Regions from separate parts of the Rhodoferax saidenbachensis genome, predicted to be linked through region 3. Evidence: predicted binding sites of a transcription regulator. Region 3 holds the regulator's gene; each other region holds the start of a gene.

Region 1 (2,199 bases), 180 kb from region 3:
CACCAGGCGGGTGAGGGCGGCATGGTCTACCGCGCCGTTGGAAAAAGGGGTGATCAGGGGAATCCACAGCCCCGTGAAGTTGCTTGAAGTTGGCACGCGTTTGTCCTTTCGAGAACATGACCGATGAATGAACCATCGTCAGAGGCGCGCGTAACAGCAAAACAGGGGGAGGGGGTTTGGCAGTTCCATCGCTCATCCGAGGACGGAACCGCAGCTCCGGTCAGATGAGCTTGGGTTTTTTGGATTTGCTGGCGTTCAGCGCGCACACCATCGCACCAGAGAGGGCGAGGGTCAAGGCGATGGACGTTGCAGCAAACATGCAGCCATCTTACCGGGCCTACTCCGGGAGTGCCACAATTCCGGCATGAACCGTTCCGCATTTGCCACACCCCGCGTGACCATCCAGACCGCCGACTTTGACCTCAGCGCCGAAGTGGCGGCCCTGCGTGCGGGCCACAAGGGTGTGGGCGCGGTGTGCAGCTTTGTGGGCACCGTGCGTGACCGGACCAAGGGCTCCGCAGACACCATCAGCGCGATGGAGCTGGAGCACTATCCCGGCATGACCGAGAAGGCCATCGAGGCCATGATTGACGAGGCGTACAAGCGGTTTGACATCTTGGGCGCCCGCGTGATCCACCGCGTGGGCCTGTTGCAGCCGCTGGACCAGATCGTGCTGGTAGCGGTGACATCGGCGCACCGGGGTGAGAGTTTTCAGGCTTGCGAGTTTTTGATGGACTATTTGAAGACGCAGGCGCCGTTCTGGAAGAAGGAGCAGACGCCGCAAGGTGCGCAGTGGGTGGACGCGCGGGTGAGTGATGACGCGGCGTTGGCCAAGTGGGGCATTTCGGCTTCGAACGCAGGTTAAAAGCCTTTCGTTCTGACATTGTGCCTGCCGGGGGCCTCATGGTGCCAAATGCGCACAAATCAGCCCCCGGCATTCCCTTCCCCTGCTAACTTGATGTGTGTCAAGGTGGGGGTGAAAACTACCCTTGTGTGTGCTGTGCCACTTGAAAAGTACCGCCATTGCCCCCAAGCTGTGTAGCAATCAAGGAAATAGCCATGCGAATCGAAAAACTCACCACCAAATTCCAGGAAGCCCTGGCCGAGGCCCAAAGCCTGGCGCTGGGCAACGACAACCAATACATCGAGCCCGTGCACGTGCTGGCCGCGATGATCCGTACCGACGACGCACCCAAGGCGCTGATGAACCGCGCCGGTGTCAACGTCGCCGGCCTGTTGGCCTCTGCCGAAGCCGCCGTCAAAAAGTTGCCGCAAGTGCAGGGCCATGAGCAGGTGCAGGTCGGGCGCGACATGGTCACGCTCTTGCAAGCTTCGGAGAAAGAGGCCATCAAACGCGGTGACCAGTTTGTGGCGGGAGAGCTCTTCCTGCTGGCCGTGGCCGACAACAAGGGCGATGTGGGCAACATGGCCCGTGCCAATGGCCTGACCCGCAAGTCGCTGGAGGCCGCGATTGAAGCCGTGCGCGGTGGGCAAAACGTCAACAGTGCCGATGCCGAAGAACAACGCGAGTCGCTGCAAAAGTACTGCATCGATCTGACCGAACGCGCCCGCATGGGCAAGCTGGACCCGGTGATTGGCCGCGACGACGAAATCCGCCGTGCCATCCAGGTGCTGCAACGCCGCACCAAAAACAACCCCGTGCTGATCGGCGAACCCGGTGTCGGTAAGACCGCCATCGTCGAAGGCCTGGCCCAGCGCATCGTCGCTGGTGAAGTGCCTGATTCGCTCAAGGGCAAGCGCGTCTTGTCGCTCGATATGGCCTCGCTGTTGGCCGGTGCCAAGTTCCGCGGCGAGTTTGAAGAGCGCCTGAAAAATGTGCTGAAGGATCTGGCCAAAGACGAAGGCCAGACCATCGTTTTCATTGACGAACTGCACACCATGGTCGGCGCCGGCAAGGCCGAAGGCGCGATGGACGCGGGCAACATGCTCAAGCCCGCGCTGGCGCGTGGCGAGCTGCATTGCGTGGGCGCGACCACGCTGGACGAATACCGCAAGTACATCGAGAAGGACGCCGCGCTGGAGCGCCGCTTCCAGAAAATCCTGGTGGGTGAGCCAACGGTGGAAGCCACCATCGCCATCTTGCGTGGCCTGAAAGAACGCTACGAAGTGCACCACGGCGTGCAGATCACCGACCCCGCCATCGTGGCGGCTGCCGAGTTGAGCCACCGCTACATCACC
Region 2 (2,199 bases), 1.2 Mb from region 3:
ATTTGAGGCCAGCGGCATACAGCAGCCAGAGGCAATAGACCGATGCGAGCGCCGCAATCGGTATGTCGCCACGGCGCAGCGCCGTTTCGCCAGGGCCTTCGCCACGCCACGCCACCGCCAGGCCATAGATGGCGCTGAACAGGTAGGGCACCAGAATCATGGCCGTCGACAAGGAAATCAGCGCCAGGTACGAGGCATTGGAAACCAGCGTGACGAGCAGGAAAATTTGCACCATGCCGTTGGTCAGCCAGAGCGCGTTGGCGGGCACGCCGTTCCCGTTTTGGCGCGCCAGCCACTCGGGCATTTCACCGCCGCCTGCAGGGGTAAAGAGCGACTCTGCGGCCAGCAGCATCCAGGCCAGAAAACCACCACCCACCGACACGATCAGCCCCACATAGATCAGGATGGCGCCCCAGGTACCAACGGCTTTTTCCAGCACGCCAGCCATGGACGGGTTCTTCAGCGCGGCCAGTTCAGGTTGGGTAAAGATGCCCAGCGACAGCAGGGACACGGCCATCAGCAGCAGCAGGGTGATCAGGAAGCCCAGCACGGTGGCGCGCCCCACATCCTTGCGCTCGCGTGCGCGTGCAGAGTAGACGCTGGCGCCTTCAATGCCGATGAATACCCAGACGGTGACCAGCATAGTGCTCTTGACCTGGTCCAGTACCGAGCCCAGTTTGGCGTCGCCCCAGAAATTCAGGTGGAAGGTGCCGCCCTGGAATGCCAGAGCCACAAATCCGATGAACAGCAACAGGGGAAGCACCTTGGCCAGCGTGACCACCGCATTGAGCACCGTAGCGCCCTGGATACCGCGCAGCACCAGCAGATGGATGAGCCACAGCACCACGGATGCACCGGCGATGGCCGCTGGCGTATTGCCCGCCCCAAACACCGGGAAAAAGTAGCCCAGTGCGCCAAAGGCCGCGACCAGGTAACCCACGTTGCCGATCCAGGCGCTGACCCAGTAGCCCCAGGCCGAATTGAAGCCTACATATTCACCGGAGAGTGCACGTGCGTAAGCGTACACGCCGTTGTCCAGTGCGGGTTTGCGTAGCGCGAGCATCTGGTAGGTGAGTGCAAGCATCAACATGCCCAGGCCGGTCACAGCCCAACCGATCAGGATGGCGCCAGCACCTGCGCCGGACGCCATGTTTTGCGGCAGACCAAAGATGCCGCTGCCAATGATGGAGCCCACCACCAGGGCGACCAGCAGGCCCAGGCCTAGCGGGCCCGGGACGCGGTTGCCGGTAGGCGATGTTCTGGGTGGGGCGCTGGTGCCCGGATTGGAACGTGCCATGACTTTGTCTCCTGAATGGTTGAAGTGCATGAACTAATGTGCGCCTTCAGCGGACGGATCCATTGATCTCTGTCAACGGTTTGGCATTCAACCGGTAGCGTGTAGCGCTAAAGATGGACTTTGGGCGATCTGGCGGCGTGCGCCTGTGCGCTAGCGCACGCAAGCACTAGCGTGCGGCGATACCGTCTGCGCGCAGCGTCAGCACCCGGTCGGCCTGCTGCGTGGCGGCATGCGAGTGGGTCACCAGCACCAGCGACGCGCCATGCAGACGGGTCTGCTCCACCAGCGCGCGCATCACCAGTGCGGCGGTGGTCGGGTCCAGGTTGCCGGTGGGCTCGTCGGCCAGCAGCAGCGAGGGGCGGTGCACCAGCGCGCGGGCAATCGCCACGCGCTGCAGTTGCCCGCCGCTGAGTTGCTGCGGCAGGCGGCTGCCCAGGCCGCCCAGCCCGACTGACTCCAGCATGGCTTCCACACGCGCATCGTCCGGCGTGCCCAACAGCAGCAGCGGCAGGGCCACGTTTTGCGCCACGTCCAGGTGCGGCAACACGTGGAAAGCCTGGAACACAAAACCTACCTTGTCACGGCGCAGCAGGGCGCGCGCATCGTCAGTAAGTAGGCCCAAGTCTGCACCGTCCAAATGCACGCTGCCGCTGTCCCAGTGGTCCAGCCCGGCCATGCAGTTGAGCAGCGTGGACTTGCCCACGCCTGATTCACCGACGATGGCCACAAACTCGCCCGGTGCCACGTCCAGCGACACGTTGGCAAACACCGGTGTGTCGCCATAGTGTTTGCTTAAGGCCTGCACGCGGAGGGTCATGTCGGTTCCAGCAGCTTGCGTACTTTGTGCAGCACCTGGTCCAGCGCATCGGGTTGGTCGCAGGCCACGACCTGGCGCTGTGGCA
Region 3 (2,199 bases):
CACCATTCAGTTTGAAGTGCAGGCGCAGTCCGGTACTGCGACCGTGTCCGAAAAATCGGTCTTTATTGTTCCCCGTTAAGGAGTCGCCATGTCTGCATCCCCCCATTCCGAAGTCCGGCCTGCACCTTGGTGGAAATTCGGCCACGTCTGGCTGGTGGTGGCCGGGCCCGCGATTGTGGTGGTGGCGAGTTTCATCACCCTCTATCTGGCGATAACCCGCCCGGACCCGGTCATGGATGAGGACTACTACCGCAAAGGCGTGGAAATCAACAAGGAACTCAGCGCCGACCCGGCCAGCCTGGCGCCCGCCATGCAGGGGCGCAACCATGCCGCCACGGGTGTGCCCCGGCCGACAGATGCGCCATGAATGCCGCCACTGTCGTTTGAACAGAAAGGCGCACCTATGCTGTACAAGCGTCTGATGTGGATCATCTGGCCCGCTTTCTTGATGGCGGGCGTGATGGAAGTATTGGTGTTCAGTCTGGCTGATCCCCAAGAGCTTTCCTGGTTTGGACAACAGTTGGAGCTGTCACGCCAGACGGTCTACACCGTGTCGTTTTTCGTGTTCTGGCTGGTACTGGGCCTCGGCGGAGCCCTGACGCTGCTGCTGTCCTTGTCCGCCAAAGAAATCAACGACGTGGAGGCAGCGAAGACACCGTCTTCTTGAGGTGCGCTAGTCACAAACCTTGGGATTCACGATGTCCTTAAGGCTCTCAGCGTTGAGGATGCGCACGTGGCGCTGTTTGACTTCCACAATGCCATCGTCCACAAATTTTGAAAAGGTGCGGCTCACCGTCTCGAGTTTCAGCCCCAGGTAGCTGCCAATCTCTTCGCGCGTCATGCGCAATACCAGCTCCGACTGCGAGAAGCCGCGCGCGTGCAGCCGCTGCACCAGGTTGAGCAAAAAGGCGGCAAGCCGCTCTTCAGCACGCATGCTACCCAGCAACAGCATGACGCCGTTTTCGCGCACGATCTCGCGGCTCATGATCTTGTGCACATGGCGTTGCAATGAATTGATCTCGCGCGACAGTTCTTCGATGCGGTCAAACGGCATCACACAGACTTCGGCGTCTTCTAGTGCCACGGCGTCGCAGGTGTGGTAGTCGTTCACGATGCCATCCAGCCCCATGACTTCGCCGGCCATTTGGAAGCCCGTGACTTGGTCGCGCCCGTCCTCGGACGCTACACAGGTCTTGAAAAAGCCGGTGCGAATCGCGTAGAGGCTGGTGAACTTTTCGCCATTGCGAAACAGGATGCCGCCGCGTTTGACCTTGCGGCGGCTGGCCACCACATCGTCGATGCGGTCCAGCTCGGCATCACTGAGCCCCATGGGCATGCACAGCTCACGCAGATTGCAGTTGGAGCAGGCGACCTTGATGGTCAAGGGAGTGATAGCGATCACCTTGCCAGTCGTCTCGACTTGCGCAGATTTTGGCGCGGCCGCTACAGAGCTAGGTTTGGCGTTTTCAAGCATGGGGTCCCCTGAGTACAAACCCGATTATGTGCTTCTTAACCTTAAGGTTCCTTGACACACGTCAATGGCATTTCGGACCGCCTGCGGCACAGTGGCTGCTCGTAGAGGAAATACCATGCAGCCCACCGTAGAACGCATACCCGATGACCTGTTGCGCCGCTTTGATGTGGCAGGGCCGCGCTATACCTCGTACCCCACCGCAGACCGGTTTGTCGAAGCTTTTGGCGCCGACGACTACGCCCAGGCACTTGCCCAGCGGCGCAGCGGTGCAGCGGCGCTGGCTTTGCCCTTGTCGTTGTACGTGCACATACCGTTCTGTGAATCACTGTGCTACTACTGCGCCTGCAACAAGATCATCACCAAACACCATGACCGTGCCACCGCCTATTTGCGGTACCTGAGCCGCGAGGTGGACCTGCACACCGCACTGATAGGGCGCGGGCAAACGGTGAGCCAGTTGCACCTGGGCGGCGGTACCCCCACGTTTTTGAACGACGGGGAACTGCGGGAGCTCATGGACATGCTGCGCCGCAGTTTCAACTTTGCGCCAGGTGGTGAGTACTCCATTGAGGTAGACCCCCGCACCATTGACGTGAAGCGGCTGGACACGCTGGCTGAGTTGGGCTTCAACCGCCTGAGCTTTGGGGTGCAGGACTTTGACCCGGCAGTGCAAAAGGCGGTGCACCGCGTGCAGCCGGCCGAGCAGGTGTTTGCGCTGGTGGAGG
Region 4 (2,199 bases), 1.6 Mb from region 3:
CCCATCACACGCGCCGGCCACAGCAGCACCGCACTGGCCAGCACACACAGCGCCGCCAGCCCCCACCAGGCCCAGCGCCAGCCATGCGCCTGGGCTTGCGTCACATCCAGCACCCAGGGCACAACGGCCGCCGACAGCACAATGCCCACACCGGTGCCGCCGTAGTACAGGCCAATCAACAGGCCACCACGCGCCGGGTCCTGCGCGCCCAGGCGCGCGGCCAGCACGCCGCCCGACACAAACACCAACGCACTCGCAATACCCGCCAGCAGGCGCTGCAGCAACAAGGGCGATGCCTCGGTGAAAAAACCGCTTAAGCCCATGAAGGCACTGGCCAGAAAACCGCCCGCCCATAACAACGACGAGGCGCCAAACCGGCGCAGCAGCCAGGGCGTGGCCAGCGCGCCCAGAAAGTAACCCAGCGCGTTGGCCGTGTTCATGCCCCCGGCCAGCGTGTACGACCAGCCCAGGTCGGTGCGCATGGCCGGCAGCAGCAGGCCGTAAGCAAAACGCGTGATGCCCAGCGAAATGGCCGCGCCCAGGGAAAGCGCGAGGGCCAGCGCGGTGAGGTGTCGCTGCGGTGTGTGCAAACAGGCTCCAAAACAGATCGGGGGGACCTGCATTTTGCTGCAACACCCCGACCCTCGTTGGAGCCCCTCCAGCGCCAACTACACCGGACTAAGCGTCGCCCACACCAATCGGCGCAGGTGCGCGCATCACGATGCGGGTGAACAGCCGGTCGTAGCTGGGGTCGTGCGGGTACTTGCCGGTCAGCGGGTCGCGGTTGCTGGCAAACGCCGCGTCCAGTTCGGCCCAGTCTTGCGCACCCAGCAGCTTTTGCGCGGCGGGCAGGATCACCGTTTCTTCCAGCCGCATGTGTTCCAGATAAAACGACACGTACAGCCGCGCGGCGGTATCAAACGCCGCACGGCGTGACTCCCCCACCAGCTCCCAGGCCAGCAACAGGTGCTGCAACTCGCGCACCGCGGTTTCACCATGCGCGTGGTCTTTCTCCAGCCGCACGATGGTGGGCAGGGTATCGGGCGCCAGCCGTGCCACACGGGGAAACAGCAAGTCCGACTCTTTGGGATGGTGCAGGCGTTCGGGGAACTCGTCGATATAAAACAGCATGGCGCGCAGCACATCAAAGAAGCGCTCGGGCGCATCGGCCGGGCCGCGGTCCAGCATCATGGTGAGCGAGCGCAGCATGGCCGCCAGTGCGGCGTGTTCATCGCGAATAACCTGCAGGCTGGATTGCGTCATGGTGTGTCTCCTGGACTTTGGCGCAGGATCGCACGCCGGTCGCCAGACCCTCTTGATGCAGATCAAACGCCATGCAGTTGGCCCTCCGGACGCTCCTAATTCAGGAGCTGCTTGCGCAATCCCCATAAGGGCTAGAGGCCAAAAAGGCTCTAAACCTTGGGCTTCCAGCGCTTGAGCAAGAGCGCATTGGTCATCACACTCACCGAGCTGAGCGCCATGGCCGCACCGGCCACCACCGGACTCAGGTAGCCCAGCGCGGCCAACGGGATACCGGCCGCGTTGTAGGCAAAGGCCCAGAACAGGTTTTGCCGGATCTTGGCCACCGTGCGGCGGCTGATGTCCAGCGCGCCGGCCACCAGCAGCGGGTCACCGCGCATCAGCGTGATGCCCGCCGCATGCATGGCCACATCGGTGCCACCGCCGTTGGGGTTGGCCATGGCCATGCCCACATCGGCCGCCGCCAAAGCCGGGGCGTCGTTGACACCATCCCCCACCATGGCGACCACTTTGAGACCGGCTTTTAGTTCCACCACTTTGGCAGCCTTGTCGCCGGGCAACACTTCGGCCAACACATCTTTGGCGTCCAGCCCCAGGCGCTTGGCCATCGCTTCGGCGGCACCCCGGTTGTCGCCCGAAATCATCACCGTCTGGATGCCGCGTGCCTGCAAGATGGCGAGCGCTTCTTTGGCGCCCGGCTTGGGTTCGTCGGCAAAGGCCAACAGCGCAAGCAGCGTCACGCCACTCTCGGTGCGCTCGGCCATGGCGGACACGGTGGCACCTTCGGCCTGCAACTGTGTGGCTCGGGCAGCGACCGCGGCCTGATCAACGCCCAACTCTTCCATCCAGCGCAGGCTGCCCAGCAGCAGCGTGCGCCCGGCCACCACACCCTGGGTGCCACGGCCGGGCACGGCACGCACATCGGTGGGCGCCTGCACC

Evidence for each region. Region 3 encodes FNR, which switches genes on or off when oxygen is low (the NO sensors DNR and NnrR bind a similar motif). Its sites were predicted from a motif close to TTGATNNNNATCAA; they were not measured.
Region 1: the regulator FNR is predicted to act here: its motif matches at 956-969, upstream of clpB (ATP-dependent chaperone ClpB).
Region 2: the regulator FNR is predicted to act here: its motif matches at 1,360-1,373, upstream of arcD (arginine-ornithine antiporter).
Region 4: the regulator FNR is predicted to act here: its motif matches at 1,316-1,329, upstream of RS694_RS00205 (hemerythrin domain-containing protein).

The regions. Positions count from the first base shown of each region.
Region 1 covers NZ_CP019239.1:1,819,313-1,821,511, forward strand. Annotated here, with positions in the region: gene dapA (4-hydroxy-tetrahydrodipicolinate synthase) at 1-96, opposite strand, end outside; gene RS694_RS08685 (molybdenum cofactor biosynthesis protein MoaE) at 365-865, shown strand; gene clpB (ATP-dependent chaperone ClpB) at 1,060-2,199, shown strand, end outside.
Region 2 covers NZ_CP019239.1:2,879,380-2,881,578, reverse strand. Annotated here, with positions in the region: gene arcD (arginine-ornithine antiporter) at 1-1,297, opposite strand, end outside; gene RS694_RS13700 (ABC transporter ATP-binding protein) at 1,464-2,114, opposite strand; gene miaA (tRNA (adenosine(37)-N6)-dimethylallyltransferase MiaA) at 2,111-2,199, opposite strand, start outside.
Region 3 covers NZ_CP019239.1:1,637,063-1,639,261, forward strand. Annotated here, with positions in the region: gene ccoG (cytochrome c oxidase accessory protein CcoG) at 1-79, shown strand, start outside; gene RS694_RS07830 (FixH family protein) at 89-367, shown strand; gene RS694_RS07835 (hypothetical protein) at 404-667, shown strand; gene fnr (fumarate/nitrate reduction transcriptional regulator Fnr) at 674-1,393, opposite strand; gene hemN (oxygen-independent coproporphyrinogen III oxidase) at 1,590-2,199, shown strand, end outside.
Region 4 covers NZ_CP019239.1:36,313-38,511, reverse strand. Annotated here, with positions in the region: gene RS694_RS00210 (YbfB/YjiJ family MFS transporter) at 1-623, opposite strand, end outside; gene RS694_RS00205 (hemerythrin domain-containing protein) at 679-1,263, opposite strand; gene RS694_RS00200 (heavy metal translocating P-type ATPase) at 1,413-2,199, opposite strand, start outside.